DNA from 4 places in the Solibacillus daqui genome. Region 4 is predicted to be linked to each of the others. Evidence: a T-box and tRNA genes for the amino acid it is inferred to sense, from the RefSeq annotation. Region 4 holds a T-box; the other regions hold tRNA genes.
What was found. The T-box of region 4 lies ahead of argS (arginine--tRNA ligase). A T-box ahead of a tRNA ligase gene usually reads a tRNA of that ligase, here a tRNA-Arg.
Positions count from the first base shown of each region.

Region 1: it has a tRNA-Arg gene. The T-box ahead of argS (arginine--tRNA ligase) is inferred to sense a tRNA for this amino acid. The anticodon was not compared.
Region 2: it has a tRNA-Arg gene. The T-box ahead of argS (arginine--tRNA ligase) is inferred to sense a tRNA for this amino acid. The anticodon was not compared.
Region 3: it has a tRNA-Arg gene. The T-box ahead of argS (arginine--tRNA ligase) is inferred to sense a tRNA for this amino acid. The anticodon was not compared.

Region 1 covers NZ_CP114887.1:3,069,650-3,077,014, reverse strand. Annotated here, with positions in the region: rRNA gene O7776_RS15195 (23S ribosomal RNA) at 1-2,642, shown strand, start outside; rRNA gene rrf (5S ribosomal RNA) at 2,704-2,819, shown strand; tRNA gene O7776_RS15185 (tRNA-Val) at 2,829-2,904, shown strand; tRNA gene O7776_RS15180 (tRNA-Thr) at 2,915-2,990, shown strand; tRNA gene O7776_RS15175 (tRNA-Lys) at 2,998-3,073, shown strand; tRNA gene O7776_RS15170 (tRNA-Leu) at 3,087-3,170, shown strand; tRNA gene O7776_RS15165 (tRNA-Gly) at 3,214-3,288, shown strand; tRNA gene O7776_RS15160 (tRNA-Leu) at 3,295-3,383, shown strand; tRNA gene O7776_RS15155 (tRNA-Arg) at 3,405-3,481, shown strand; tRNA gene O7776_RS15150 (tRNA-Pro) at 3,487-3,563, shown strand; tRNA gene O7776_RS15145 (tRNA-Ala) at 3,571-3,646, shown strand; tRNA gene O7776_RS15140 (tRNA-Met) at 3,673-3,746, shown strand; tRNA gene O7776_RS15135 (tRNA-Ile) at 3,753-3,829, shown strand; tRNA gene O7776_RS15130 (tRNA-Ser) at 3,849-3,941, shown strand; tRNA gene O7776_RS15125 (tRNA-Met) at 3,972-4,046, shown strand; tRNA gene O7776_RS15120 (tRNA-Asp) at 4,050-4,125, shown strand; tRNA gene O7776_RS15115 (tRNA-Phe) at 4,134-4,209, shown strand; tRNA gene O7776_RS15110 (tRNA-Gly) at 4,213-4,286, shown strand; tRNA gene O7776_RS15105 (tRNA-Ile) at 4,297-4,373, shown strand; tRNA gene O7776_RS15100 (tRNA-Asn) at 4,384-4,459, shown strand; tRNA gene O7776_RS15095 (tRNA-Ser) at 4,471-4,561, shown strand; tRNA gene O7776_RS15090 (tRNA-Glu) at 4,563-4,634, shown strand; gene O7776_RS15085 (MBL fold metallo-hydrolase) at 5,629-6,609, shown strand; tRNA gene O7776_RS15080 (tRNA-Val) at 6,955-7,030, shown strand; tRNA gene O7776_RS15075 (tRNA-Thr) at 7,041-7,116, shown strand; tRNA gene O7776_RS15070 (tRNA-Lys) at 7,124-7,199, shown strand; tRNA gene O7776_RS15065 (tRNA-Leu) at 7,213-7,297, shown strand; tRNA gene O7776_RS15060 (tRNA-Gly) at 7,341-7,365, shown strand, end outside.
Region 2 covers NZ_CP114887.1:3,876,244-3,883,608, forward strand. Annotated here, with positions in the region: gene O7776_RS19015 (HAD family hydrolase) at 65-754, opposite strand; gene O7776_RS19020 (GNAT family N-acetyltransferase) at 755-1,225, opposite strand; gene O7776_RS19025 (DUF6773 family protein) at 1,340-1,738, shown strand; gene O7776_RS19030 (helix-turn-helix transcriptional regulator) at 1,745-1,936, shown strand; gene O7776_RS19035 (GNAT family N-acetyltransferase) at 2,048-2,572, shown strand; partial or broken gene O7776_RS19040 (PQQ-dependent sugar dehydrogenase) at 2,631-3,700, opposite strand; tRNA gene O7776_RS19045 (tRNA-Glu) at 4,058-4,129, opposite strand; tRNA gene O7776_RS19050 (tRNA-Asn) at 4,131-4,206, opposite strand; tRNA gene O7776_RS19055 (tRNA-Ile) at 4,216-4,292, opposite strand; tRNA gene O7776_RS19060 (tRNA-Gly) at 4,303-4,376, opposite strand; tRNA gene O7776_RS19065 (tRNA-Phe) at 4,380-4,455, opposite strand; tRNA gene O7776_RS19070 (tRNA-Asp) at 4,461-4,536, opposite strand; tRNA gene O7776_RS19075 (tRNA-Met) at 4,540-4,614, opposite strand; tRNA gene O7776_RS19080 (tRNA-Met) at 4,707-4,781, opposite strand; tRNA gene O7776_RS19085 (tRNA-Ser) at 4,811-4,903, opposite strand; tRNA gene O7776_RS19090 (tRNA-Met) at 4,916-4,989, opposite strand; tRNA gene O7776_RS19095 (tRNA-Ala) at 5,010-5,085, opposite strand; tRNA gene O7776_RS19100 (tRNA-Pro) at 5,093-5,169, opposite strand; tRNA gene O7776_RS19105 (tRNA-Arg) at 5,193-5,269, opposite strand; tRNA gene O7776_RS19110 (tRNA-Leu) at 5,293-5,381, opposite strand; tRNA gene O7776_RS19115 (tRNA-Gly) at 5,386-5,460, opposite strand; tRNA gene O7776_RS19120 (tRNA-Lys) at 5,509-5,584, opposite strand; tRNA gene O7776_RS19125 (tRNA-Gln) at 5,600-5,674, opposite strand; tRNA gene O7776_RS19130 (tRNA-His) at 5,696-5,771, opposite strand; tRNA gene O7776_RS19135 (tRNA-Trp) at 5,798-5,871, opposite strand; tRNA gene O7776_RS19140 (tRNA-Tyr) at 5,883-5,966, opposite strand; rRNA gene rrf (5S ribosomal RNA) at 6,002-6,117, opposite strand; rRNA gene O7776_RS19150 (23S ribosomal RNA) at 6,182-7,365, opposite strand, start outside.
Region 3 covers NZ_CP114887.1:218,093-225,457, forward strand. Annotated here, with positions in the region: rRNA gene O7776_RS01055 (16S ribosomal RNA) at 1-1,075, shown strand, start outside; tRNA gene O7776_RS01060 (tRNA-Ile) at 1,173-1,249, shown strand; tRNA gene O7776_RS01065 (tRNA-Ala) at 1,287-1,362, shown strand; rRNA gene O7776_RS01070 (23S ribosomal RNA) at 1,485-4,412, shown strand; rRNA gene rrf (5S ribosomal RNA) at 4,474-4,589, shown strand; tRNA gene O7776_RS01080 (tRNA-Val) at 4,599-4,674, shown strand; tRNA gene O7776_RS01085 (tRNA-Thr) at 4,685-4,760, shown strand; tRNA gene O7776_RS01090 (tRNA-Lys) at 4,768-4,843, shown strand; tRNA gene O7776_RS01095 (tRNA-Gly) at 4,892-4,966, shown strand; tRNA gene O7776_RS01100 (tRNA-Leu) at 4,971-5,059, shown strand; tRNA gene O7776_RS01105 (tRNA-Arg) at 5,084-5,160, shown strand; tRNA gene O7776_RS01110 (tRNA-Pro) at 5,184-5,260, shown strand; tRNA gene O7776_RS01115 (tRNA-Ala) at 5,268-5,343, shown strand; tRNA gene O7776_RS01120 (tRNA-Ser) at 5,363-5,455, shown strand; tRNA gene O7776_RS01125 (tRNA-Asp) at 5,487-5,562, shown strand; tRNA gene O7776_RS01130 (tRNA-Phe) at 5,572-5,647, shown strand; tRNA gene O7776_RS01135 (tRNA-Ile) at 5,654-5,730, shown strand; tRNA gene O7776_RS01140 (tRNA-Asn) at 5,740-5,815, shown strand; tRNA gene O7776_RS01145 (tRNA-Glu) at 5,818-5,889, shown strand; gene O7776_RS01150 (S-layer homology domain-containing protein) at 5,942-7,015, opposite strand; gene O7776_RS01155 (S-layer homology domain-containing protein) at 7,237-7,365, shown strand, end outside.
Region 4 covers NZ_CP114887.1:1,577,565-1,584,929, forward strand. Annotated here, with positions in the region: gene O7776_RS07555 (M3 family oligoendopeptidase) at 1-758, shown strand, start outside; gene O7776_RS07560 (YeiH family protein) at 803-1,807, shown strand; T-box leader at 2,468-2,686, shown strand; gene argS (arginine--tRNA ligase) at 2,788-4,461, shown strand; gene O7776_RS07570 (multicopper oxidase domain-containing protein) at 4,812-7,365, opposite strand, start outside.

The sequences.
Region 1 (7,365 bases), 1.5 Mb from region 4:
CTCTTTGGGGTTGTAGGACACTCTATACGGAGTTACAAAAGAATGATTTAGGCGAAGCGACTTGGAAAGGTCCGCAAGAGAAGGTAAAAGCCCTGTAGCCAAAAAATCATTCTCTCCAGAGTGGATCCTGAGTACGGCGGAACACGTGAAATTCCGTCGGAATCCGGGAGGACCATCTCCCAAGGCTAAATACTACCTAGTGACCGATAGTGAACCAGTACCGTGAGGGAAAGGTGAAAAGCACCCCGGAAGGGGAGTGAAATAGAACCTGAAACCGTGTGCCTACAAGTAGTTAGAGCCCGTTAATGGGTGATAGCGTGCCTTTTGTAGAATGAACCGGCGAGTTACGATTACGTGCGAGGTTAAGTTGAGAAGACGGAGCCGCAGCGAAAGCGAGTCTGAATAGGGCGAATTAGTACGTGGTCGTAGACCCGAAACCAGGTGATCTACCCATGTCCAGGATGAAGGTGAGGTAACACTTACTGGAGGTCCGAACCCACGCACGTTGAAAAGTGCGGGGATGAGGTGTGGGTAGCGGAGAAATTCCAATCGAACTTGGAGATAGCTGGTTCTCTCCGAAATAGCTTTAGGGCTAGCCTCGTGATTGAGAATACCGGAGGTAGAGCACTGTTTGGACTAGGGGGCATCTCGCTTTACCGAATTCAGACAAACTCCGAATGCCGGATATTTATACACGGGAGTCAGACTGCGAGTGATAAGATCCGTAGTCAAAAGGGAAACAGCCCAGACCACCAGCTAAGGTCCCAAAGTAATCGTTAAGTGGAAAAGGATGTGGCGTTGCTTAGACAACCAGGATGTTGGCTTAGAAGCAGCCATCATTTAAAGAGTGCGTAATAGCTCACTGGTCGAGTGACGCTGCGCCGAAAATGTATCGGGGCTAAACGATTCACCGAAGCTGTGGATGCATACCATTGGTATGCGTGGTAGGAGAGCGTTCTAAGGGCGTTGAAGTCAGACCGGAAGGACTGGTGGAGCGCTTAGAAGTGAGAATGCCGGTATGAGTAGCGAAACATGGGTGAGAATCCCATGCACCGTATGACTAAGGTTTCCTGAGGAAGGCTCGTCCGCTCAGGGTTAGTCGGGACCTAAGCCGAGGCCGATAGGCGTAGGCGATGGATAACAGGTTGATATTCCTGTACTACCTCCCCACCGTTTGAGAAATGGGGGGACGCAGTAGGGTAGGGTAAGCAGAGCGTTGGTTGTCTCTGTTCAAGCAGTAAGGTGTGTGCGTAGGCAAATCCGCGTACTTTAACATTGAGCTGTGATGACGACTCCGTATGGAGGAAGTTCCTGATCTCACACTGCCAAGAAAAGCCTCTATCGAGGTGGGAGGTACCCGTACCGCAAACCGACACAGGTAGTCGAGGAGAGAATCCTAAGGTGTGCGAGAGAACTCTCGTTAAGGAACTCGGCAAAATGACCCCGTAACTTCGGGAGAAGGGGTGCTCTGGTAGGGTGTATAGCCCGAGAGAGCCGCAGTGAATAGGCCCAGGCGACTGTTTAGCAAAAACACAGGTCTCTGCAAAACCGTAAGGTGACGTATAGGGGCTGACGCCTGCCCGGTGCTGGAAGGTTAAGAGGAGTGGTTAGCGCAAGCGAAGCTGCGAATTGAAGCCCCAGTAAACGGCGGCCGTAACTATAACGGTCCTAAGGTAGCGAAATTCCTTGTCGGGTAAGTTCCGACCCGCACGAAAGGCGTAACGATCTGGGCACTGTCTCAACGAGAGACTCGGTGAAATTATAGTACCTGTGAAGATGCAGGTTACCCGCGACAGGACGGAAAGACCCCGTGGAGCTTTACTGTAGCTTGATATTGAATTTTGGTACAACTTGTACAGGATAGGTAGGAGCCAGAGATCTCGGAGCGCCAGCTTCGAAGGAGGCGTCGGTGGGATACTACCCTGGTTGTATTGAACTTCTAACCCATGCCCCTTAGCGGGGTAGGAGACAGTGTCAGGCGGACAGTTTGACTGGGGCGGTCGCCTCCTAAAAGGTAACGGAGGCGCCCAAAGGTTCCCTCAGAATGGTTGGAAATCATTCGTAGAGTGTAAAGGCATAAGGGAGCTTGACTGCGAGACCTACAAGTCGAGCAGGGTCGAAAGACGGGCTTAGTGATCCGGTGGTTCCGCATGGAAGGGCCATCGCTCAACGGATAAAAGCTACCCCGGGGATAACAGGCTTATCTCCCCCAAGAGTCCACATCGACGGGGAGGTTTGGCACCTCGATGTCGGCTCATCGCATCCTGGGGCTGTAGTCGGTCCCAAGGGTTGGGCTGTTCGCCCATTAAAGCGGTACGCGAGCTGGGTTCAGAACGTCGTGAGACAGTTCGGTCCCTATCCGTCGTGGGCGTAGGAAATTTGAGAGGAGCTGTCCTTAGTACGAGAGGACCGGGATGGACACACCGCTGGTGTACCAGTTGTCTTGCCAAAGGCATCGCTGGGTAGCTATGTGTGGACGGGATAAGTGCTGAAAGCATCTAAGCATGAAGCCCCCTCAAGATGAGATTTCCCATTACTCAAGTAAGTAAGACCCCTGAAAGACGATCAGGTAGATAGGTTCGAGGTGGAAGTGTGGCGACACATGTAGCTGACGAATACTAATCGGTCGAGGACTTAACCACATGTTTACGAAAATCAATGAACCGTTTATCCAGTTTTGAAAGAATAATTCTTTCAAATTAATCTAGTGATGATGGCAAAGAGGTCACACCTGTTCCCATACCGAACACAGAAGTTAAGCTCTTTAGCGCCGATGGTAGTTGGGGGTTTCCCCCTGTGAGAGTAGGACGTCGCTAGGTTATTACCCAGGAGGATTAGCTCAGCTGGGAGAGCACCTGCCTTACAAGCAGGGGGTCGGCGGTTCGAGCCCGTCATCCTCCACCATTTCTAAAATGCCGGTGTAGCTCAGTTGGTAGAGCAACTGACTTGTAATCAGTAGGTCGAGGGTTCGACTCCTTTCGCCGGCACCATTTTAGAGAGCCATTAGCTCAGTCGGTAGAGCATCTGACTTTTAATCAGAGGGTCGAAGGTTCGAGTCCTTCATGGCTCACCAGTAATTTGCTTTAGCGGGTGTGGCGGAATTGGCAGACGCACTAGACTTAGGATCTAGCGCCGCAAGGCGTGGGGGTTCGACTCCTTCACCCGCACCATTTAATTTCATAACTGTCAGATAAAAAATATCTTAAGCATTTTGCGGAAGTAGTTCAGTGGTAGAACACCACCTTGCCAAGGTGGGGGTCGCGAGTTCGAACCTCGTCTTCCGCTCCAAAAAATGCCGGGGTGGCGGAACTGGCAGACGCACAGGACTTAAAATCCTGCGGTGAGTGATCACCGTGCCGGTTCGATTCCGGCCCTCGGCACCATTTTATTTTAATATGTATAGCGCGCCCGTAGCTCAATTGGATAGAGCGTTTGACTACGGATCAAAAGGTTATGGGTTCGACTCCTGTCGGGCGCGCCAGATTACGGAATGTAGCTCAGCTTGGTAGAGCACTTGGTTTGGGACCAAGGGGTCGTAGGTTCGAATCCTGTCATTCCGACCATTATAATGGGGCCTTAGCTCAGCTGGGAGAGCGCCTGCCTTGCACGCAGGAGGTCAGCGGTTCGATCCCGCTAGGCTCCACCATAAAAGACAACCAAAATAAAGATCCTGGCTACCTAGCTCAGCTGGCTAGAGCATTCGGTTCATACCCGAAAGGTCGTGGGTTCGACTCCCTCGGTAGCCATCTTAAGGACCTTTAGCTCAGTTGGTTAGAGCAGACGGCTCATAACCGTCCGGTCACAGGTTCGAGTCCTGTAAGGTCCACCAGTAATCACATATTTAACTCGGAGGTATACCCAAGTCTGGCTGAAGGGATCGGTCTTGAAAACCGACAGGCGGGTAACACCGCGCGGGGGTTCGAATCCCTCTACCTCCTCCATTTTAATTGAATAATTGAGTTTTTTATTATCGCGGGGTGGAGCAGTGGTAGCTCGTCGGGCTCATAACCCGAAGGTCACAGGTTCAAGTCCTGTCCCCGCAACCAAATGGTCCCGTGGTGTAGCGGTTAACATGCCTGCCTGTCACGCAGGAGATCGCCGGTTCGATCCCGGTCGGGACCGCCATTTTTTATGGGTTTGTAGCTCAGTTGGTAGAGCATTAGATTGAAGCTCTAAGTGTCGGCGGTTCGATTCCGTCCAAACCCACCATATGCGGGTGTAGTTTAGTGGTAAAACCTCAGCCTTCCAAGCTGATGTTGTCGGTTCGATTCCGATCACCCGCTCCAGTTTTTAAGAGGGCCTATAGCTCAGCTGGTTAGAGCGCACGCCTGATAAGCGTGAGGTCGATGGTTCGAGTCCATTTAGGCCCACCATATAAAACGTTCCGAAGTAGCTCAGTTGGTAGAGCATCCGGCTGTTAACCGGCAGGTCGCAGGTTCGAGTCCTGCCTTCGGAGCCATATTTATTTAAGGGGAATTACTCAAGAGGCTGAAGAGGCGCCCCTGCTAAGGGTGTAGGTCGGGTAACCGGCGCGAGGGTTCAAATCCCTCATTCTCCGCCACGGCCCGTTGGTCAAGTGGTTAAGACACCGCCCTTTCACGGCGGTAACACGGGTTCGAATCCCGTACGGGTCATACATAAGTAAAACAAGAAAACGCTAAGCATATTTTCCTTGCTTAGCGTTTTTTTGTAATCAATATTAATTGATTATTAGTTTCTCCATATTGAAATGCTCTAGTCGAGTTATTTACTTAAAAGTCTTTCTTATAAGCTGTGTAATTATTTAAGACGTGGTACCATTTATTATTTTGTTAAAGTAATGATGAATTGATTTATAATATTCATTGGATTAAGGGCTACGTCTGTTAAAGTACCGGCAAAAATAATTTGTTAACCAATTGATTGGTTAAATTGCTCAAAGTCAGGTTACTTTATAACATTATTTTTTGAATTATGTATATAGCTTTCCAGAGCGTCAGTTTAAGCATATAAGCTTTTTTTAATATACCATTCACCTTTGACTTGCTGTAATGTCCTTGAATGCCTTATTTTCGATATAGTATGTAGGATCTGCTATTGTTTTTCAGGCTGCTTCATAACTTTTTTCTTGAGGAAATAAAGAAATTCTGGCTTTTCTAAAACCAATGAAATCATATGTAGTAGCGAGTTAGCCATATTGGAGTGCTTTTTATAGTGCTTTTTGTTCTTCATTACGCAGTAAAATGATTTTCTCACATATAGAGTAATTTAAGTCCAATAATTCGTAAGGAAAACGTGCTACACCGAAAGTAAGCCAATAGCTATGAGATAGTTCATGGATAAGAACAGCATGCCTGGCGTTAAATTGATCCGTTTTAGCTACTGTAATATAGTAATTTTCATTGTAGTTTGGGTAGTTAAATAATATGGCTTCCAGCCCGTTATATTTAATATAAGCAACAGGTGTAAAATTTGGTCAGAATTTATGTAAGAGTTGAGTTGATACAAATGGCTGAATTATTGATGTAAACGCGGCCATAAAAGTATCCCTTCAAAGATATTTTGAAATGATATATTTTTGTTCAATAATCAAATAGTATTCGAGAAATTATAATAGATTTAATTTGATGAAATAGAGGAGGCATAAAGGTGAGTGCAGTTTTTGAATATAATACTAAAAAAGTATATCCAATTATTTATCCAGTTAAATACGGACAAATGAATAATATTAACTGTTACCTATTTGAACACCAAAATAAGCTAACATTAATTGATGCAGGAATTGATTCAGCCGAATATGAAGTGTTTTTTGATGAACAGCTTGCTGCATATGATTTAAACATAATGGATATTGATCAAATCATTTTGACTCACCACCATATTGATCATATTGGTATGGTCAATAAAATTATTGGAAAAAAGCAAATTCCGGTATTCGCACATCCACTTGCATTAGAGAGGCTAGCATTGACAACAACTTATCAGCAGACTAAAATTCAATTTTTTGAAGAGCTATATGAACACTATGGTTGTACACATGTTATGGCGTCCCGTATAGAGAAAATGAAGCAAACACTAAATGATGCTGGTGGATTGCGTATAAAGTCTGTGATTGAGCCAATTCAAGCAAATGATTATGTTGGAGAATTAAAAGTTTTGGAAACGCCAGGGCATTCATTGGACTCAATAACTTTATATGATGAAGAATCAGGCTGGTTGTTTACGGGAGATTTAATTATCGAAAAGGGGTCGACAAATGCATTAATTGACTTTGATTCAAGGAAATTATTGCTTCCAACAGTATTACAGCATCGTCAATCAATTGAGCAATGTCAGAAATTATTAATTTCAACGGTATTTGCTGGTCATGAAAAGATATTTACTAATTTTTCTGAGGTAGCCCAATTAAATATCGCGAAGATTGATTACAAAGTGCAGCGAATTGCAAAACAGATTGAACAAGGCAATGAGTCAGTCTTAAAACTGGCGAATGCTCTTTATGGTAATTTAATGCATACGATGCCTACGCTTATTTTTTCGGAAGTAATTGGCTATGTTAATTATGCTGAAATTTTAGGGATTGTGGAAAGAGTACAACGAAACGGGCAAATAACATTTCGTTGTGTTTGAATTTGGGTTAATGTAAAAATATAGATTCTTATGGTAAGAATCTATATCTACTAGTTGAGCCAACAGTATTTTTCGAATTTTTACATATAATTAAATAACGAAGAGCATAAATTTTTTTATAAAAATGAAAAACAACTGTTGAAAAAAATGGATAATCATATTAGAATTTCGATATACTAAGAAATCGTTTTCATTGGTTAACAAGGTCATTTGATGGGGATTTTTGAAAAAAATATATTTTTTAAAAAAGTTTTCAAAAAATCATTGCATTTTCTTATGAATACTGATATTATAAATCTTGTCCTTAAGAGAAAGGTCACTTACGAAATGTAACAATATTACCCAGGAGGATTAGCTCAGCTGGGAGAGCACCTGCCTTACAAGCAGGGGGTCGGCGGTTCGAGCCCGTCATCCTCCACCATTTCTAAAATGCCGGTGTAGCTCAGTTGGTAGAGCAACTGACTTGTAATCAGTAGGTCGAGGGTTCGACTCCTTTCGCCGGCACCATTTTAGAGAGCCATTAGCTCAGTCGGTAGAGCATCTGACTTTTAATCAGAGGGTCGAAGGTTCGAGTCCTTCATGGCTCACCAGTAATTTGCTTTAGCGGGTGTGGCGGAATTGGCAGACGCACTAGACTTAGGATCTAGCGCCGCAAGGCGTGGGGGTTCGACTCCCTTCACCCGCACCATTTAATTTCATAACTGTCAGATAAAAAATATCTTAAGCATTTTGCGGAAGTAGTTCAGTGGTAGAACA
Region 2 (7,365 bases), 1.8 Mb from region 4:
TGGCTCATTTTTTTAGTTGATAGCTAAGTATGAATTATTCAAGGAAATCCACAAAGATGCAACATCATTTTGTGTTATTTGGCGCGAAATGTGTTTTTCTAATTTTTTCGAGTACGGGTAATAATTCAAGCAAATCCTCTATAACTGCATCTGCCAAAACGTCATCCCACTGGTCATCCTTTTTCCATACGCCCTTCATCCCTATGCGCCTTGCAGCCTTCACATCATTTTCAGGATGATCTCCAACAAATACACTTTCTGAAGGTGTAACCTGTAACTGTCCTACAGCCTTTAAGAAAATGCGCTCATCTGGCTTTTTCATTCCTTCCCATTCAGATACTAAAATTACATCAAAATAATGTTCGATTTGTAATGCCTTTATATTGTCCATTTGGAATTGACCATAACCATTTGTAATAATGCCTAATTTGTAGTGCGCTTTCTTTAACGCTTCTAACAGTTCTATTAAATTTGGAAATGCTACGCAGCTATATTTAAATTCATGTAAATAGTCTTCTAATAACTGCTCTGACGTTATATTCGTAATCGCAAATTCCTGTACTAATTGAGCATACACCTTGTCCTTCCAAACATAACCGCGCTGATCCAGTTCGATAAAACGCTCAGTATATTGTTCCTTTGGTATATGCCCAACATAATTATGTAAACGTTCATATTGCTTTTCCACAAAAACTTTTACTGATGCATCCCGATTTAATAATGTACCATCTAAATCAAACAGTATCGCCTTCATCTATTTAGCCTCCTTCTCCATCGTCACCGTCTCCATCACAAAACCTAGAGAGCTCGTCGTTACCTCCTCTTTTGAAATGCGAAACCCGAGTTTTTTATACAGCCTAATATTATTCACTTCCGATTTACGGACCTTACAGCGTACATATGGAATCTGCTCTTGTACTGCCAGCTTTTCAATAAAATTCACGAGCGCACTCGCTATGCCCTTCCCTTGAAATTCAGGCAATACTGCCAATCTTGAAAAATAAAAATGATCTTTATAGCGTGTAACTTTTACAACTCCAACAAGCCGCTCATGAATCTCTGCGCCCCATATCAACACATTACTTTCAAGCTCTTGTTCAATTGTAGCTGCCGTTTCAGCTAAAGCACTGGACGGCATCAAATCATGTTCATAACGTTTAAATGCTGCATGAATTACCTTGATAATTTGCTGTTCATCTGTAACATTCTTTATTATCTCAAGCATTTTCATAACCTCCTATATGAATTCTATATGTATAAAAATAACATAATGCTAATTTAAATACAAAATAACCCATTTCAATGAATATCTGAAGCAAAAAATACATTACTTAATGACATATATAAAGGCGGTGGTTTCGAGCATATAGCAACTGAACTGATTATTTTAATGACATGTGGTATTTATTATAGTATTCGTGGAATGTATAGTGGCGTTATATCAGAAGAGGTTGAAATATATGATGCCAACAGCAAATATCGCTATAGCACAAAAACAGTCGTAATTGGCATCCTTTGTGGTGTCGTAATCGCGCTAGCTATGGCATTAAATAGTGCCATCAACTACACAGACAATAATGCACAGGCTATTGAGTATTTCTTTATGGTGTTTTTAATTTCATTAGTAATCTATGCACCATTTTTAGCCCTATTTTTATTTATTAGCTATCAATCCGCCGTTAATAAAAGTAAGCAAATTAATGCTAAAATGCTAGAAGATAATGAAGATGAGTGGTGAGATGAAATGAAAAATGTACGTTTAAAAATGGCTCGCATTGAGATGGACTTGTCACAAGAGGAACTGGCTAAAAAAGTTGGGGTTACGCGCCAAACAATCGGCTTAATCGAGCTTGGCAAATACAATCCGACACTCAGTGTATGTATCGCGATTTGTAAAACGTTAAATAAAACACTCGATGAATTATTTTGGGCATAGTAAAAAAAACAGTCTATCATTACTTTTAGATAGGCTGATTTTTGTTTACATTTTATTACATAAATATTAAAATTGAATAACTTTATAAAAAAATCAAAAGGAGAAATATATATGGCATCTATTCAGCTTATCCACCCTAGCTTAGCTTACGAGTCTCAACTTATTGCTTATAAAAATGAATTTCCTTATAACCCAAGCGGTATTGAGGGCAGTTCACAAATTGCTTTTGCCGAAAGTATAGAACAATGGCTTGATCAAATTGAAAAAAATCGCCATTGGGAAACTGTTCAAAATGGTTATATGCCTGCAGAGCAATATATTGCGATAGACAACAATGACAACGTAGTCGGCATGCTTAACTTCCGTAAAGAGCTCAATGATTATTTGCTTAATTATATCGGGCATATCGGATACTCCGTTGCCCCAAGCAAACGTCGTCAAGGACTCGCAACAGAAATGTTAAAGCTGGCATTAGAAGAAGCCAAAAATTTCGGCTTACAAAAAGTCCTCGTTACATGTACAGATGATAATATTGCTTCCTACAAAGTAATTGAGAACAATGGCGGTTTATTAGAAGACAAACGCGTTGATCCAGGTGATCAAAAATTAACACGAAGATATTGGATTACATTGTAAAACGGAAAAATCCGCGCATATAACCATCTTCAATTGCGCGGATTTAATGTAATATCATTTATTCACCTATAAGCTTCATACGATACAATCGGTCATCTCCCGTAGCTGGTTGCCCACGTCCATCGGTATTATTCGTAATAAAGTACAGCATATCCTCTTCAATCCATACGTCACGAATCCGGCCAACATCATTGACAACTTCATGCACTTCATCTGTTTTTAAATCAAAAGCTAGTAGTGCTGTTCCTCTTAGAGCTGCCACATAAAGTACATCACGATCATAAGCCATACCCGACGGCGCCCAAGTACTGTCCTTCCCTGATGTGAATAATGGCTGCATCATTTCATCTTGCTTTTCTATTCCTTCAATAATGGGCCAGCCATAATTTTTGCCCACCTTAATTTCATTTACTTATTATTCGCGCTTTGTCCATGCCCCGTTGCATACATTACTCCCTCAGTCGACCAAACGAGTCCTTGCGGGTTGCGATGCCCATAACTGTATACATATGAGTTTTTAAATGGATTATCGTCTGGAATCGGGCCATCTAAATTCATACGCAAAATCTTCCCAGCAAGATTCTCTTTATTTTGCGTAAGCTCAGGATTGGATGCATCCCCTGCTGTTACATATAGCTTATTATCTGGCCCAATTTTCAAGCGCCCCCCGTGATGATATATTCCACTGGGAATCCCATCTATTAGTGTCTTTCGCTCATACCAAACTTCATCATCAAGCTGCAACAATACTACACGGTTCAACTGTTTATCGGCCATTTCATATGTGTAATACGCAAATGCTACATTGGAATTTGAAAAATTCGGTGCTAACACAAAGCCAAGTAACCCAGCCTCTGCAGCAGTAGAAAGCGTTTGTTCAAGCTTCACATTCTAACGCGACATAGAATCAGCCTCAATTTTTACAATCGCTCCTGTACGCTCGGTTATATAAAAGGTTTCTTTATGCTTTTCAATTGCCCACGGAGCCTTTAGGTTTTCTGCGATTACTTCGACAGCAGTTAGGTTATTTGGCTGTTCTGCTTCCTCTACTATTTGTTCCTTACCATTTGTTTTACATCCCGTGACTAATAAAATAAGCAGTGTAATTCTTAACAAATGATTTTTCAAAAGCAGTCCTCCAACTAACATCATTTTATTACTTAGCTTAGTATTGGTTTTTACCTGTTCAAATGCTTCTTTCTACCGCTAATCATTACTGCATTATGCAAGAAGGGGTCAAACGAGATTCCCTATTGATCCATGGTCGATTTGTAAATGAAATTTATATGAGCCTGCTTCTTTAACAGAAAAAAAGAACGAAAGTAGCCCCTTTATGACTGCTTTCGTTCTTTAATTTAATTCACTTATTTACCGAGCTACACTCTATAGTCAAACTTAATTAGTTACATTGTTAATGCAATTATCTATCTATAAATTCCCTTATTATAAAAAAAAAGCGTGTAGCAATCGCTACACGCTTATGAATGACCCGTACGGGATTCGAACCCGTGTTACCGCCGTGAAAGGGCGGTGTCTTAACCACTTGACCAACGGGCCATGGCTCCGAAGGCAGGACTCGAACCTGCGACCTGCCGGTTAACAGCCGGATGCTCTACCAACTGAGCTACTTCGGAATAATACTTTGGTGGGCCTAAATGGACTCGAACCATCGACCTCACGCTTATCAGGCGTGCGCTCTAACCAGCTGAGCTATAGGCCCTCTAAAAAACTGGAGCGGGTGATCGGAATCGAACCGACAACATCAGCTTGGAAGGCTGAGGTTTTACCACTAAACTACACCCGCATATGGTGGGTTTGGACGGAATCGAACCGCCGACACTTAGAGCTTCAATCTAATGCTCTACCAACTGAGCTACAAACCCACAAATGGCGGTCCCGACCGGGATCGAACCGGCGATCTCCTGCGTGACAGGCAGGCATGTTAACCGCTACACCACGGGACCATTTGGTTGCGGGGACAGGACTTGAACCTGCGACCTTCGGGTTATGAGCCCGACGAGCTACCACTGCTCCACCCCGCGATAATAAGAAACATATTTTGTTATAGTTCTCTCGAGTTCTATTTTGTTGGTATCTACTTCGTACCTCAGTAGCTACTAATCACTACACTATTTGGTTGCGGGGACAGGACTTGAACCTGTGACCTTCGGGTTATGAGCCCGACGAGCTACCACTGCTCCACCCCGCGATAATAGGAATTTAACTATTCAATTAAAATGGAGGAGGTAGAGGGATTCGAACCCCCGCGCGGTGTTACCCGCCTGTCGGTTTTCAAGACCGATCCCTTCAGCCAGACTTGGGTATACCTCCGACATATTAAAATGGCTACCGAGGGAGTCGAACCCACGACCTTTCGGGTATGAACCGAATGCTCTAGCCAGCTGAGCTAGGTAGCCATGATTGTTATTAAAATAAATGGTGGAGCCTAGCGGGATCGAACCGCTGACCTCCTGCGTGCAAGGCAGGCGCTCTCCCAGCTGAGCTAAGGCCCCATTGTAATGGTCGGAATGACAGGATTCGAACCTACGACCCCTTGGTCCCAAACCAAGTGCTCTACCAAGCTGAGCTACATTCCGATCTGTCATTTGAAAAATATATATGGCGCGCCCGACAGGAGTCGAACCCATAACCTTTTGATCCGTAGTCAAACGCTCTATCCAATTGAGCTACGGGCGCTAAAATTTTTTTATTTAAAAAAATGGTGCCGAGGGCCGGAATCGAACCGGCACGGTGATCACTCACCGCAGGATTTTAAGTCCTGTGCGTCTGCCAGTTCCGCCACCCCGGCATTTTGGAGCGGAAGACGAGGTTCGAACTCGCGACCCCCACCTTGGCAAGGTGGTGTTCTACCACTGAACTACTTCCGCAAAATGCTTAGAATTTTTTATTCTGACAGTATTTGAAATTTATAAAACTGGTGAGCCATGAAGGACTCGAACCTTCGACCCTCTGATTAAAAGTCAGATGCTCTACCGACTGAGCTAATGGCTCCTTATTAAAAGAGAATGGCTGGGGTACCTGGATTCGAACCAGGGCATGACGGAATCAAAATCCGTTGCCTTACCGCTTGGCTATACCCCAAAGATTTCAATTTTGTTTAAATGGGGCGACTGATGGGAATCGAACCCACGAATGCCTGAACCACAATCAGGTGCGTTAACCACTTCGCCACAACCGCCATTATAAATATTTTGTTTAATTAATTGGCAGGGGCAGTAGGAATCGAACCCACACTGACGGTTTTGGAGACCGTAGTTCTACCTTTAAACTATGCCCCTAAAAATAAAAATGGTGGAGGGGGACGGATTCGAACCGCCGAACCCTAAGGAGCGGATTTACAGTCCGCCGCGTTTAGCCACTTCGCTACCCCTCCGACATAAAATACTTATTGAAGCATTAAAAAAATAAGCGAAGCGACGTCCTACTCTCACAGGGGGAAACCCCCAACTACCATCGGCGCTAAAGAGCTTAACTTCTGTGTTCGGTATGGGAACAGGTGTGACCTCTTTGCCATCATCACTTCACTTATTAAATTGAAAGATTGTTCTTTCAAAACTGGATAAACGGTTCATTGATTTTCGTAAACATGTGGTTAAGTCCTCGACCGATTAGTATTCGTCAGCTACATGTGTCGCCACACTTCCACCTCGAACCTATCTACCTGATCGTCTTTCAGGGGTCTTACTTACTTGCGTAATGGGAAATCTCATCTTGAGGGGGCTTCATGCTTAGATGCTTTCAGCACTTATCCCGTCCACACATAGCTACCCAGCGATGCCTTTGGCAAGACAACTGGTACACCAGCGGTGTGTCCATCCCGGTCCTCTCGTACTAAGGACAGCTCCTCTCAAATTTCCTACGCCCACGACGGATAGGGACCGAACTGTCTCACGACGTTCTGAACCCAGCTCGCGTACCGCTTTAATGGGCGAACAGCCCAACCCTTGGGACCGACTACAGCCCCAGGATGCGATGAGCCGACATCGAGGTGCCAAACCTCCCCGTCGATGTGGACTCTTGGGGGAGATAAGCCTGTTATCCCCGGGGTAGCTTTTATCCGTTGAGCGATGGCCCTTCCATGCGGAACCACCGGATCACTAAGCCCGTCTTTCGACCCTGCTCGACTTGTAGGTCTCGCAGTCAAGCTCCCTTATGCCTTTACACTCTACGAATGATTTCCAACCATTCTGAGGGAACCTTTGGGCGCCTCCGTTACCTTTTAGGAGGCGACCGCCCCAGTCAAACTGTCCGCCTGACACTGTCTCCTACCCCGCTAAGGGGCATGGGTTAGAAGTTCAATACAACCAGGGTAGTATCCCACCGACGCCTCCTTCGAAGCTGGCGCTCCGAGATCTCTGGCTCCTACCTATCCTGTACAAGTTGTACCAAAATTCAATATCAAGCTACAGTAAAGCTCCACGGGGTCTTTCCGTCCTGTCGCGGGTAACCTGCATCTTCACAGGTACTATAATTTCACCGAGTCTCTCGTTGAGACAGTGCCCAGATCGTTACGCCTTTCGTGCGGGTCGGAACTTACCCGACAAGGAATTTCGCTACCTTAGGACCGTTATAGTTACGGCCGCCGTTTACTGGGGCTTCAATTCGCAGCTTCGCTTGCGCTAACCACTCCTCTTAACCTTCCAGCACCGGGCAGGCGTCAGCCCCTATACGTCACCTTACGGTTTTGCAGAGACCTGTGTTTTTGCTAAACAGTCGCCTGGGCCTATTCACTGCGGCTCTCTCGGGCTATACACCCTACCAGAGCACCCCTT
Region 3 (7,365 bases), 1.4 Mb from region 4:
TGGCGCTACCTTGACGGTACCTTGTTAGAAAGCCACGGCTAACTACGTGCCAGCAGCCGCGGTAATACGTAGGTGGCAAGCGTTGTCCGGAATTATTGGGCGTAAAGCGCGCGCAGGTGGTTCCTTAAGTCTGATGTGAAAGCCCCGGCTCAACCGGGGAGGGTCATTGGAAACTGGGGAACTTGAGTGCAGAAGAGGATAGTGGAATTCCAAGTGTAGCGGTGAAATGCGTAGAGATTTGGAGGAACACCAGTGGCGAAGGCGACTATCTGGTCTGTAACTGACACTGAGGCGCGAAAGCGTGGGGAGCAAACAGGATTAGATACCCTGGTAGTCCACGCCGTAAACGATGAGTGCTAAGTGTTGGGGGTTTCCGCCCCTCAGTGCTGCAGCTAACGCATTAAGCACTCCGCCTGGGGAGTACGGTCGCAAGACTGAAACTCAAAGGAATTGACGGGGGCCCGCACAAGCGGTGGAGCATGTGGTTTAATTCGAAGCAACGCGAAGAACCTTACCAGGTCTTGACATCCCATTGACCACTGTAGAGATACAGTTTTCCCTTCGGGGACAACGGTGACAGGTGGTGCATGGTTGTCGTCAGCTCGTGTCGTGAGATGTTGGGTTAAGTCCCGCAACGAGCGCAACCCTTGTTCTTAGTTGCCATCATTTAGTTGGGCACTCTAAGGAGACTGCCGGTGATAAACCGGAGGAAGGTGGGGATGACGTCAAATCATCATGCCCCTTATGACCTGGGCTACACACGTGCTACAATGGACGGTACAAACGGTTGCCAACCCGCGAGGGGGAGCTAATCCGATAAAACCGTTCTCAGTTCGGATTGTAGGCTGCAACTCGCCTACATGAAGCCGGAATCGCTAGTAATCGCGGATCAGCATGCCGCGGTGAATACGTTCCCGGGCCTTGTACACACCGCCCGTCACACCACGAGAGTTTGTAACACCCGAAGTCGGTGAGGTAACCTTTATGGAGCCAGCCGCCGAAGGTGGGATAGATGATTGGGGTGAAGTCGTAACAAGGTAGCCGTATCGGAAGGTGCGGCTGGATCACCTCCTTTCTAAGGATTTTTCGGAAATCTTCTCTTGGAGAAGATACTCATTAACGTTTGCTGTTCAGTTTTGAAGGTTTATGAATGAATTTTATATCTTCTAAGAGGGCCTATAGCTCAGCTGGTTAGAGCGCACGCCTGATAAGCGTGAGGTCGATGGTTCGAGTCCATTTAGGCCCACCATATAAATTCTTTATATTACCTCTTATATCATAATATTGGGGCCTTAGCTCAGCTGGGAGAGCGCCTGCCTTGCACGCAGGAGGTCAGCGGTTCGATCCCGCTAGGCTCCACCAATTTTTTTGTTCTTTGAAAACTGGATAAAACGACATTGATAAGTAATAAACAAACAATAGATCAAGAAATTGATCGTGTAAGATCCTTAAAGTCTTAAATCATCTGATTTAAGTTTAACTTTGGTTAAGTTAATAAGGGCGCACGGTGGATGCCTTGGCACTAGGAGTCGATGAAGGACGGCACTAACACCGATATGCCTCGGGGAGCTGTAAGTAAGCTTTGATCCGGGGATTTCCGAATGGGGGAACCCACTATCTTTAATCGGATAGTATCTACACGTGAATACATAGCGTGATGAGGACAGACGCAGGGAACTGAAACATCTAAGTACCTGCAGGAACAGAAAGAAAATTCGATTCCCTGAGTAGCGGCGAGCGAAACGGGAAGAGCCCAAACCAAAGAGCTTGCTCTTTGGGGTTGTAGGACACTCTATACGGAGTTACAAAAGAATGATTTAGGCGAAGCGACTTGGAAAGGTCCGCAAGAGAAGGTAAAAGCCCTGTAGCCAAAAAGTCATTCTCTCCAGAGTGGATCCTGAGTACGGCGGAACACGTGAAATTCCGTCGGAATCCGGGAGGACCATCTCCCAAGGCTAAATACTACCTAGTGACCGATAGTGAACCAGTACCGTGAGGGAAAGGTGAAAAGCACCCCGGAAGGGGAGTGAAATAGAACCTGAAACCGTGTGCCTACAAGTAGTTAGAGCCCGTTAATGGGTGATAGCGTGCCTTTTGTAGAATGAACCGGCGAGTTACGATTACGTGCGAGGTTAAGTTGAGAAGACGGAGCCGCAGCGAAAGCGAGTCTGAATAGGGCGAATTAGTACGTGGTCGTAGACCCGAAACCAGGTGATCTACCCATGTCCAGGATGAAGGTGAGGTAACACTTACTGGAGGTCCGAACCCACGCACGTTGAAAAGTGCGGGGATGAGGTGTGGGTAGCGGAGAAATTCCAATCGAACTTGGAGATAGCTGGTTCTCTCCGAAATAGCTTTAGGGCTAGCCTCGTGATTGAGAATACCGGAGGTAGAGCACTGTTTGGACTAGGGGGCATCTCGCTTTACCGAATTCAGACAAACTCCGAATGCCGGATATTTATACACGGGAGTCAGACTGCGAGTGATAAGATCCGTAGTCAAAAGGGAAACAGCCCAGACCACCAGCTAAGGTCCCAAAGTAATCGTTAAGTGGAAAAGGATGTGGCGTTGCTTAGACAACCAGGATGTTGGCTTAGAAGCAGCCATCATTTAAAGAGTGCGTAATAGCTCACTGGTCGAGTGACGCTGCGCCGAAAATGTATCGGGGCTAAACGATTCACCGAAGCTGTGGATGCATACCATTGGTATGCGTGGTAGGAGAGCGTTCTAAGGGCGTTGAAGTCAGACCGGAAGGACTGGTGGAGCGCTTAGAAGTGAGAATGCCGGTATGAGTAGCGAAACATGGGTGAGAATCCCATGCACCGTATGACTAAGGTTTCCTGAGGAAGGCTCGTCCGCTCAGGGTTAGTCGGGACCTAAGCCGAGGCCGATAGGCGTAGGCGATGGATAACAGGTTGATATTCCTGTACTACCTCCCCACCGTTTGAGAAATGGGGGGACGCAGTAGGGTAGGGTAAGCAGAGCGTTGGTTGTCTCTGTTCAAGCAGTAAGGTGTGTGCGTAGGCAAATCCGCGTACTTTAACATTGAGCTGTGATGACGACTCCGTATGGAGGAAGTTCCTGATCTCACACTGCCAAGAAAAGCCTCTATCGAGGTGGGAGGTACCCGTACCGCAAACCGACACAGGTAGTCGAGGAGAGAATCCTAAGGTGTGCGAGAGAACTCTCGTTAAGGAACTCGGCAAAATGACCCCGTAACTTCGGGAGAAGGGGTGCTCTGGTAGGGTGTATAGCCCGAGAGAGCCGCAGTGAATAGGCCCAGGCGACTGTTTAGCAAAAACACAGGTCTCTGCAAAACCGTAAGGTGACGTATAGGGGCTGACGCCTGCCCGGTGCTGGAAGGTTAAGAGGAGTGGTTAGCGCAAGCGAAGCTGCGAATTGAAGCCCCAGTAAACGGCGGCCGTAACTATAACGGTCCTAAGGTAGCGAAATTCCTTGTCGGGTAAGTTCCGACCCGCACGAAAGGCGTAACGATCTGGGCACTGTCTCAACGAGAGACTCGGTGAAATTATAGTACCTGTGAAGATGCAGGTTACCCGCGACAGGACGGAAAGACCCCGTGGAGCTTTACTGTAGCTTGATATTGAATTTTGGTACAACTTGTACAGGATAGGTAGGAGCCAGAGATCTCGGAGCGCCAGCTTCGAAGGAGGCGTCGGTGGGATACTACCCTGGTTGTATTGAACTTCTAACCCATGCCCCTTAGCGGGGTAGGAGACAGTGTCAGGCGGACAGTTTGACTGGGGCGGTCGCCTCCTAAAAGGTAACGGAGGCGCCCAAAGGTTCCCTCAGAATGGTTGGAAATCATTCGTAGAGTGTAAAGGCATAAGGGAGCTTGACTGCGAGACCTACAAGTCGAGCAGGGTCGAAAGACGGGCTTAGTGATCCGGTGGTTCCGCATGGAAGGGCCATCGCTCAACGGATAAAAGCTACCCCGGGGATAACAGGCTTATCTCCCCCAAGAGTCCACATCGACGGGGAGGTTTGGCACCTCGATGTCGGCTCATCGCATCCTGGGGCTGTAGTCGGTCCCAAGGGTTGGGCTGTTCGCCCATTAAAGCGGTACGCGAGCTGGGTTCAGAACGTCGTGAGACAGTTCGGTCCCTATCCGTCGTGGGCGTAGGAAATTTGAGAGGAGCTGTCCTTAGTACGAGAGGACCGGGATGGACACACCGCTGGTGTACCAGTTGTCTTGCCAAAGGCATCGCTGGGTAGCTATGTGTGGACGGGATAAGTGCTGAAAGCATCTAAGCATGAAGCCCCCTCAAGATGAGATTTCCCATTACGCAAGTAAGTAAGACCCCTGAAAGACGATCAGGTAGATAGGTTCGAGGTGGAAGTGTGGCGACACATGTAGCTGACGAATACTAATCGGTCGAGGACTTAACCACATGTTTACGAAAATCAATGAACCGTTTATCCAGTTTTGAAAGAATAATTCTTTCAAATTAATCTAGTGATGATGGCAAAGAGGTCACACCTGTTCCCATACCGAACACAGAAGTTAAGCTCTTTAGCGCCGATGGTAGTTGGGGGTTTCCCCCTGTGAGAGTAGGACGTCGCTAGGTTATTACCCAGGAGGATTAGCTCAGCTGGGAGAGCACCTGCCTTACAAGCAGGGGGTCGGCGGTTCGAGCCCGTCATCCTCCACCATTTCTAAAATGCCGGTGTAGCTCAGTTGGTAGAGCAACTGACTTGTAATCAGTAGGTCGAGGGTTCGACTCCTTTCGCCGGCACCATTTTAGAGAGCCATTAGCTCAGTCGGTAGAGCATCTGACTTTTAATCAGAGGGTCGAAGGTTCGAGTCCTTCATGGCTCACCAGTTTTTATAATTTTACATACTGTCAGAATAAAAAATTCTAAGCATTTTGCGGAAGTAGTTCAGTGGTAGAACACCACCTTGCCAAGGTGGGGGTCGCGAGTTCGAACCTCGTCTTCCGCTCCAAAATGCCGGGGTGGCGGAACTGGCAGACGCACAGGACTTAAAATCCTGCGGTGAGTGATCACCGTGCCGGTTCGATTCCGGCCCTCGGCACCATTTTTTAAAACAAAGAAATTTTTAGCGCCCGTAGCTCAATTGGATAGAGCGTTTGACTACGGATCAAAAGGTTATGGGTTCGACTCCTGTCGGGCGCGCCATATATATTTTTAAAATGACAGATCGGAATGTAGCTCAGCTTGGTAGAGCACTTGGTTTGGGACCAAGGGGTCGTAGGTTCGAATCCTGTCATTCCGACCATTACAATGGGGCCTTAGCTCAGCTGGGAGAGCGCCTGCCTTGCACGCAGGAGGTCAGCGGTTCGATCCCGCTAGGCTCCACCATATATTTCATTTTCCCTTTGGAGGTATACCCAAGTCTGGCTGAAGGGATCGGTCTTGAAAACCGACAGGCGGGTAACACCGCGCGGGGGTTCGAATCCCTCTACCTCCTCCATTTTAATTTTATAAGTTTTAAACAATATGTTGGTCCCGTGGTGTAGCGGTTAACATGCCTGCCTGTCACGCAGGAGATCGCCGGTTCGATCCCGGTCGGGACCGCCATTTTTTTGTGGGTTTGTAGCTCAGTTGGTAGAGCATTAGATTGAAGCTCTAAGTGTCGGCGGTTCGATTCCGTCCAAACCCACCATATTATGGGCCTATAGCTCAGCTGGTTAGAGCGCACGCCTGATAAGCGTGAGGTCGATGGTTCGAGTCCATTTAGGCCCACCATAGTATGTTTCCGAAGTAGCTCAGTTGGTAGAGCATCCGGCTGTTAACCGGCAGGTCGCAGGTTCGAGTCCTGCCTTCGGAGCCATTGGCCCGTTGGTCAAGTGGTTAAGACACCGCCCTTTCACGGCGGTAACACGGGTTCGAATCCCGTACGGGTCATACACTTGAAAAAAAGCACATCGCTAAATGCGATGTGCTTTTTTATATTCATTTAGTTCGTTTCAAGCGTTAATGTACCATTGTAGTTTGTTCCTTTGTCGCGACCGGCTTCGCAATAATATTCAGTTGTCTTAATAACGTTAGTACCGATTTTTTCAAATTCAATGACACAACGCGTGCCTTCAGATGTTTTGTTTAGGCGCGCTTTTTTATCTGAAACAATTGTTGCTACGCCTTCAACTGTACCTGAGTTCCAACCATCGTATGTGTAATAAGTGACGTTGAAACTGGATTTTGAACTGTTGGTAATCGATAAAATACGTCCACGTGAATCGAGATCGTCATTTCCATATGTGTAAAAATACGTGTACTCACCGTTCCATGTTTTGTTTGGTTTGTTGTTTGCTTCTGTAGACCAATTGGAGCCTTTTCTTAGTGATTTGTCGAGTATGTTACGTGCTAAATTTGCGCGCTTATTGAGTGTGTAGTGCTCTGTATTTTCAAAGCTTTGTTCGGCTTTAGGTGAAATATAGAAAAAGCTTTTTGATTGTAGCTTGTAAAAGAAAACAACAAGCTGTGCGCGAGTTAAATGATTCGACGCACCGAAATAGCGTTGGAGATTAGTGTTTTCATACTTCGGATTTTGTCCAGAAGTAATGTAATAATCTAATAAAAATTGAATGGACGAATTGAGCGTCGTGTCACCGTTGAGCATATATGCAAGGGCTTGAGCAACAGTCCCACGAGTAACGGCTGAGCTACGGATTTGATTATCGAAGTAACCATTTAACGGAACTTGGTAAGCAGCAAGCGTATTATAAATGGCATCCGAGGCAATTTGTTTTTTTGAAAATTTCATGAGCTCCTCTTCAACAGGCTCTAAATCGAAATAACTGACGAATATTTGGGCAAACTGCTGCTCGGTGACGGCCTGATTTGGGCGGAATGTGCCGTCAGGATAGCCGTGAATTATATCAAATTCATATGCCCATTGAATGGCTTCAGAAGCGTAATGGCTCGTCGGTATATCTTTAAATAATTGTTTAGCCTCGGCGTTATTGGCTGGAAGTGCCAAGCTACCGAGGGAAATGATTGCACAAAAAATCGCAATGAAATAACATTTCACAAATGTTCCTCCTTCATGCTTGGTTTTATTTTACAGTAACATGTATCGTTTCTTCCTGCAAATAGAGATATATTAGCGCTTTGTACTAGACATTTTTTACGAAATGGCATCTATTTGCTTAGTTCGTTACCTATTTTTGTTCTAAATTATGGGATGTCTGCCGATATAAAAAGTAATGTGATTTTGTATATATTTAGAAGTGAGAAGGAGATGTGTCATACATGAACCATTCAAAAAAAATCTTAGCTGCGTTGGTTGCAGTGCCGGCCAGTGTCTTAGTGGCAGATGGGGCTTTAGCGGCTGAAGAGACGGTTAGTTTTGAGATAAATAATGCATTAACTAATGGAAAT
Region 4 (7,365 bases):
AAAATCGCCCTAAAAAGTCAGCCGCTGCATTTTGTGCGGGCTTTCCAATGTCTGAGGAATCAAGAATTTTTATGACATTTGATGAAACGATGAAAAGTATTTTAACACTTGCACATGAACTAGGGCATGCTTTTCATAATACAGCTATGAATGGGATTTCAAGTTTGAACCGACAATATCCACTATGTATTGCTGAAACGGCTTCATTTTTTGCTGAATTGATTGTATTGGATGCAGCAATTGAAGCGGCTGAATCAAAATCAGAAAAAATAACTCTAGTTGACGAAAAATTAAAAAGAAGTGTAATGAATTTTATGAACATTCATAGCAGGTTTCTTTTTGAGCAAAATTTTTATGAGGAAAGAAAAAAAGGGCTAGTTTCTACACAGCGATTAAATGAGTTAATGCAAGAAGCAATTTTGGATGGATATAGAGATTCTCTTGATAATGTATCAGTATATACGTGGCTTTGGACACCACATTTTTATATTACAGATGCACCATTTTATAATTTCCCATACACATTTGGCTATTTACTAACATATAGTTTATATGAAAAAGCAAAAGAAATTGGACCTGAATTTGAAAATATTTATATTCAATTGTTGCGAGATTCAGGGAAAATGCCCATCGAAGAATTGATCCTGAAACATTTAAATGAGGACATTACAAAAGAAGACTTTTGGGAAAAAGGAATGAAACTTTGTGTTCAGGATGTCGATCTTTTTCTGGAATTAACGGCTTTAGAAAGAGTTTAATTTTCATCAAATAGTAGCAATAAAGGACGAAAGAAGTGAACTAGATGGACATTAGAAAGCATTTTTCTGCACCTTTTGTGAAAGGGTTATTATTAACACTAGGAATTGCAATCATTGCAAAATACATTTCAATCTTGCCTTTTTTCTCGATTATGGGGCAGCTTGTTATTGCAATCATAATAGGGATGATTTGGAAAGCAACGATTGATGTTCCAGAAGCATGGCAGACGGGTATTTCATTTTCAAGTAAAAAATTATTACGTTTAGGAATTATTTTTCTAGGGATGCGTTTAAATTTAGTGGATATTTATAATGCGGGCGCAAGTGTATTTCTTATTGCTTTGATTAATTTAGTTTTTGCATTATTTGTAGTATACGGGCTATCAAAAGTTTTTCATGTAGAGAAAAAACTTGGGATTCTAACGGCGTGTGGAACAGCAATTTGCGGAGCGGCTGCAGTTGTAGCGATTGCGCCACAAATAAAAGCAAATGAAAAAGAAACTGCAATAAGTGTCGCGATTGTGGCAATGCTCGGAACGCTATTTACCCTTGTATATACATTGTTGTATTCAGTACTTGGTTTAACACCGACAGAATACGGGATTTTTGCTGGCGGGACATTACATGAAATTGCACATGCCATTGCAGCCGCTGCAGCTGGTGGAGATGAAGCTGAAGATATAGCAATCATTGTAAAGTTAACACGTGTAGCTTTATTAGTACCGGTAGCCATTTTGGTAGGTATTTGGTATAGAAGAAGTGAAAAGGGTCAAGAGAAAGAAGCATTTTCTTTATCAATTATTCCTTGGTTTATTGTTGGATTTTTAGCAATGAGTGCCTTTAATTCACTTGGCATTGTACCGCAGTCTGTTGCACAAGTTATCGTTAATATTGCGTATATTTTAATTGCCATGGCAATGGCTGGTTTAGGATTAAATGTTGAACTAAAAACCCTCAAAAAATTAGGTGGAAAAGCATTTGGAGTAGGACTTGTAGGATCAGTTTGCTTATCCGTTCTTGGATACTTATTAGTTGTTCTATTTCAGTAAGGTGGAGCTAACATTGAGCAAATTCACTAGCAAAAAATGGATTGAGTGCAGTGTTACTTATTTTCGGCGGGCTACGGCATGACAGCATTATGGCCACGTGGTACGTGTCCATACTACTGTCTTTAATGCCGCATGCAAGGCCCGCCAAATAAAAATGTTACTTTTTCCTATATAGTTAAGAGCGCAAAATGCTGCCGCTAGCGCTATCGCGAGGCGGCGGTGAAGAATAGAATACTACTTTGTATACATTATTGTAACTTTGAGTTTTATTAACAGCGCTTGAACCAAAAAATTTATTCTAAAATTTTGAATAAAAACCAACTTTAGTTTGATGGTAGAGTGCCGCGAAGTGACGGGGGCGACTCCTAGAGGATCAAGCGTGCGTGGAAAATCCACTTGTATGTGCCACCGTAAAAAGCACATACAAGTTAGTTGAAGCCACGCCCTCAGGAAAGCGTCCACCGTAGCGTAACAGAACGGATTTTATTAGATAAATACACTTGGTTCCAAATTTTGTCTTGAAAAATGCTCATTATGAGATGGAATTGTTTTAGCGATTAAGGTCAAATAAATTTACTTTATGCAGTATAAGAATAGAATGAAAATTAAATAACTATTGACTCTTATCCAAATCAATGTATATAATCAATTTCAAATTTATAAAAATCAGTGAAGAAGAAAGTAGCTAATATGATTTTGGTTTAGCGAGTTAGGGATGGTGGGAGCCTAATGCAAAAAGTATTGGTGAAACGCACTTTGGAGATGCATCTTGAATGGAGTAGGGAATGCCGGGGAGTCACCTCGTTACGAATGGAAAGCGGTCACAGTTATGTGGCAACTAGAGTGGTACCACGGGAATTTATAGCTCTCGTCTCTTTTTTAGAGACGAGGGCTTTTTTTATTGGATTGGAAAGGCAAATTTTTTTCTGTGATATAACGTAAAAAAGACAATAGTTAATAATATTTGGAGGGAAAATAACATGATTCAAACAGTCGCAAAGATTTTAGAACAGACAATTGAAAGTGAACTAACAACACTAGAAATAATCGCTTTACTAGAAAAGCCGAAGCATCAGCATTTAGGGGACCTCGCGTTTCCATGCTTTACACTTGCTAAAAAATTTAAACAAGCACCACAGCAAATTGCACAATCCATTGGTGAGAAAATTAAGCATCCGTTTATTCAGGATGTTCAAGTAGTAGGTGGCTATATTAATTTCTTTGTCAATCAGTCAGCTGTCACGCAGCAGGTTTTGACAGACATTGTAAGCAATAAGGACAACTATGCCCAGGCTGAGAAAAACGGTCAACGTGTTGTAATTGATTTTTCATCACCGAATATTGCAAAGCCTTTTTCGATGGGGCATTTGCGTTCTACTGTCATTGGCAATGCGCTTGCGAATATTGCACAAAAGAATGGTTATGAAGTAGTTCGTGTCAACCATTTAGGTGATTGGGGGACACAGTTTGGTAAGCTGATTGTTGCTTACCGTCTATGGGGCTCGAAGGAATCGATTGAAAAAGCACCTATTCAAGAGCTATTAAAACTTTATGTGAAGTTTCATGATGAAGCAGAGCAAGATGAAGCACTTAATGTAAAAGCACGTGCTGCATTTAAAGCATTAGAAGATCAGGATGCAGAAGCAATCGCATTATGGGAATGGTTTAAACGTGTATCTCTAGAAGAATTCAAGGGAATTTATGACCAACTCGGTATTGAATTTGATTCCTTAGAGGGGGAAGCCTTTTATAACGACAAGATGCAAGCTGTTGTAGAGGAGTTAAATGGTAAGGAGTTACTAACGGTTTCAGATGGCGCAAATGTGGTGGCGCTAAAAGATATGCCACCGTGCTTAATTACGAAGCAGGACGGTGCAACGCTATATGCGACACGTGATTTAGCGGCAGCCTTTTATCGTCAAAAACAATATAGCCCTGAGAAAATCTTTTATGTTGTGGGCAATGAGCAAACGTTACACTTCAAGCAATTTTTTAAGGTGATTGACAAGATGGGCTATACATGGGCAAAGCAGCTACAGCATGTACCTTTTGGGATGATGTTAAAAGACGGGAAGAAAATGTCGACACGTAAAGGCAGAGTAATTTTGCTAATAGATGTCCTAGACGAGGCTGTTCAAACCGCGAGACAAAATATTCAGGACAAAAATCCAGCGTTACAAAACATGGAGGAAGTTGCACATCAAGTTGGGGTTGGCGCGGTTATTTTCAATGATTTAAAAAATTTCAGATTGAATGATATTGAATTTTCACTAGAGCAGATGATGAATTTTGAAGGCGAAACTGGCCCATATGTGCAATATACATATGCACGTATTTCATCGATATTAGAGAAAGCAAACTTCACACCATCTAACATCGACTTCATGAAATTAGAAGAACAAGCTTGGCCAGCTATTCTTTGTTTGCAAGACTATCCAAAAGCGGTTAAAGAGGCTTACGAGCAGGCAGACCCATCAATCGTTGCGAAGTATGTGCTTCAATTAGCGAGAGCCTTTAATAAATACTATGGCAATACAAAAATCTTAGTAGAAGACTCAGCAAAGGAGAGCCGATTACTGTTTTGCTACTGTGTAGCAACCGTATTGCAGGACGGGCTGAAGCTATTAGGGTTGAAGACTCCGAGTAATATGTAGAGATTGTATAAACGGGTTTAAAATCAAAGGAATGGTTCATCAATAAGCATGCATTGTGTGGTAGGGGATGTACGACTTAATATAGTACCTGTCGTTAGTGTACTTGAAAAAGAGTTTGTAATCTGTAGGTTCTATATTACAATCAATTCCCAAGAACCTTATGAGCTGTGGGAACTCCTTGGCGCGGATGACCCGCACGTATCGATCTTTGAGAGGCGCATGAATGAATTCATGCGCCTACTCGATTTTCTGAAACATGCTCGAGAGCACCTTGTTAAACAGACTTCCACAAATTGATTGCAGTAACAGTTGAGGTTTTTATCATTTTGAATACCGCTTGATGTTGAACCTTATTCACAATCTTTTGCTGATTCTGAATAGTCTTTTAGAGGTGCTAAATCTGAATTAGTACTATTAAGGACTCTAAAAATGCCCCATAAACCTAATTCAATATCCCATCTAATATTTCCTGAACGATACATATAGTCTCCTGGTTGTTGAGACAGTCCACCTGCTCCGTAGAATAAATGGAAATCGTCATTAGTTCCTACAGTATTTTCTCCTTTAAAGGAAGCAATTGAAGAAGAAATGTCTTTTTTACTTCTTAAGAAATGGTGTGCATGGATGGTGAATGTATGGGCTCGCGGTTTATCGGAAGGGAACGCAAAACGAATTGTTACTGGGTCTCCTGGATAAGCCAAGAATAATGGTGTGCTTGGGTTTCTTACTTTATCTGCACTAAAGACTTTAAAAACATCATTCAAATCTGTAACATGATGACTAAAACGCTCGTTTCGATAATTAAAGCCTCTTGAACCCTGATCTTCAAAATCTTCTATTTCTTCCTCTGGATCGACGAGGAGTGGTTCGGGATCAATTATTAAATTGCCATTCTTATCAAGAAGTCTTACTCCATCATGCATGACGAGCGAGAACTCTCTAAACTCAGGGAGCAATGGATTCGAAATAATGGCTTGGTGTCCGATATTTCCTTCTTTTCTAGTCTTAGGATGAAGAAACTTTGACCCTCTAGACTCAGCAATTAATATACCAAATGCCCCGTGATGTCGATGATTGCGAATGTCTGCCATATCCATTAGATTAGCTGATCCGAAATCAGTATCAATATACCAGATATACTTAATACTTTCTCCAGGTGCGATCGTTTGATCAAGGTTGAATCCAACAGTTGCTCCATCAGAATAGCGAACGTCATAATTAACTAATTGTGCATGTAATGATATTCGTTGTGATGGAGGGAATGGTGCGCTGACAGGTACATCGGGATAACCATGTAAGGCTCCATGGTGGAATTTACCGTCCAATTCATTCGTAAGTGTGATTTCGACATATTCTCCAACATTTGCACGCAATACTAATGGCTCTGGGTTTACCTTTTTATTTAAAATACTCTCTTTATCGTCATTGAGCGCAAAAATAATTCCACAAGGATCATGATCGCCTTCATTGTTATACTCAATTCGAGCATTTAAAGCAACAACGTCATATTTACGAATAGTTGCATTTGCTGGAATTGTGTTTTTTGGCAGTCTTGCTCTTGGTGGAGTTTTCCCTGTAGTGCACGGTAAAGGGAAATATCGTGGGGGAGGAGGATCCCTGTCTGGTAAAGGAATTAAATGAGGTACTCTTTTTTCAAATGATCGAAAAATACCCCAGTTTCCTAACCAAATATCATCTACCGAACCATAATGGTAAAGTGTATCGAAATCTCCTTCCCCTTCCATGCTAAATTCCAATGTGAAGGATTCGGCGATGGCTATATGTTGTTGCTGATCTAGTTTTGAAAATAAGTTTGGACGTTCTTTATGCCAACGTTGACGATGGAGGTTAAAGCTATGTGATTCCTCATGTGCGCCTTGAAGGAGGCGAATTCGAACCGGATCTCCTTTATAGGCTTGTAGCATTGGCGTTACAGGATCCCCGTGTACCCAGGAGCTAAAAACATAAGCTGGATCACAATCGGGTTCTTTTAATCGAAATTGAATTGGTTCATTTTTATAGTTGACAGCCATTACTCCTGGATCCTCTGGTGAACTAGGAAATGGTGGTGGATTAAGAGGACATCCGTCTTTATCAAATAACATCGTAAAATCTTGTACAAATAAACTTAATTCACGGAAGTCAGGAATTAACGGATTGACGATTGTTGCTTGTGTACCGGATTTAATTTCTTTCCCCGTACAGGAGTCTAAAAATTTTGAGCCTCTTGCTTGAATATTGATACCCGCAAATACGCCGTGCATCTGATGTTCATTGGCAAATAAATGATCATGCCAAAATGTTGCTTTTAACTCTACATCTGCAAACCATTGATATTCAATTGTTTCACCGGAAAGAACGCCGGAATCGTAATTCCATCCTACATTCGCTCCATCCGCAACTAAAACGTCAAATTTAACAAAGTGAACATGCATACCAGCCTCATATGTTCGGTTGACTAATTGAAATGCATTTCCGCCAATGGTCTCAGGTAGCTTATTGGTAAACTTAAAACGAACAGCCTCACCAGCATTTGCTCGAATAATAAGTGGTTCAGGTTCCTTTCTGCCAGCTAATACGTCTTCTTCATCTTCAGCTAAAACATATAAGCGGCCTTCGGGATCATGCCAACCTTGTTTATTGTAAATAAGTGGCATTTGTATAAGAACAACATGGAATTCCCTTATTGGTGTAACACCTGGAACAGTTGGGTTGACAAAAACAGCACCAGGAACCGCGTTTGGAGCAAAATGATTTTTTTCGATTTGAGTAGCTTTTCTTCCGCAGTCAATTCCAAGAGGTGGACGTGGCGCTTTAAGGCCAGGAATTCCAGGCACAAAGTTTGGAAATCCTGGTTTTTCAGGTGTTGGTTTTGGTGGTGGTGGTCGATCAGGTAGCGGCTGA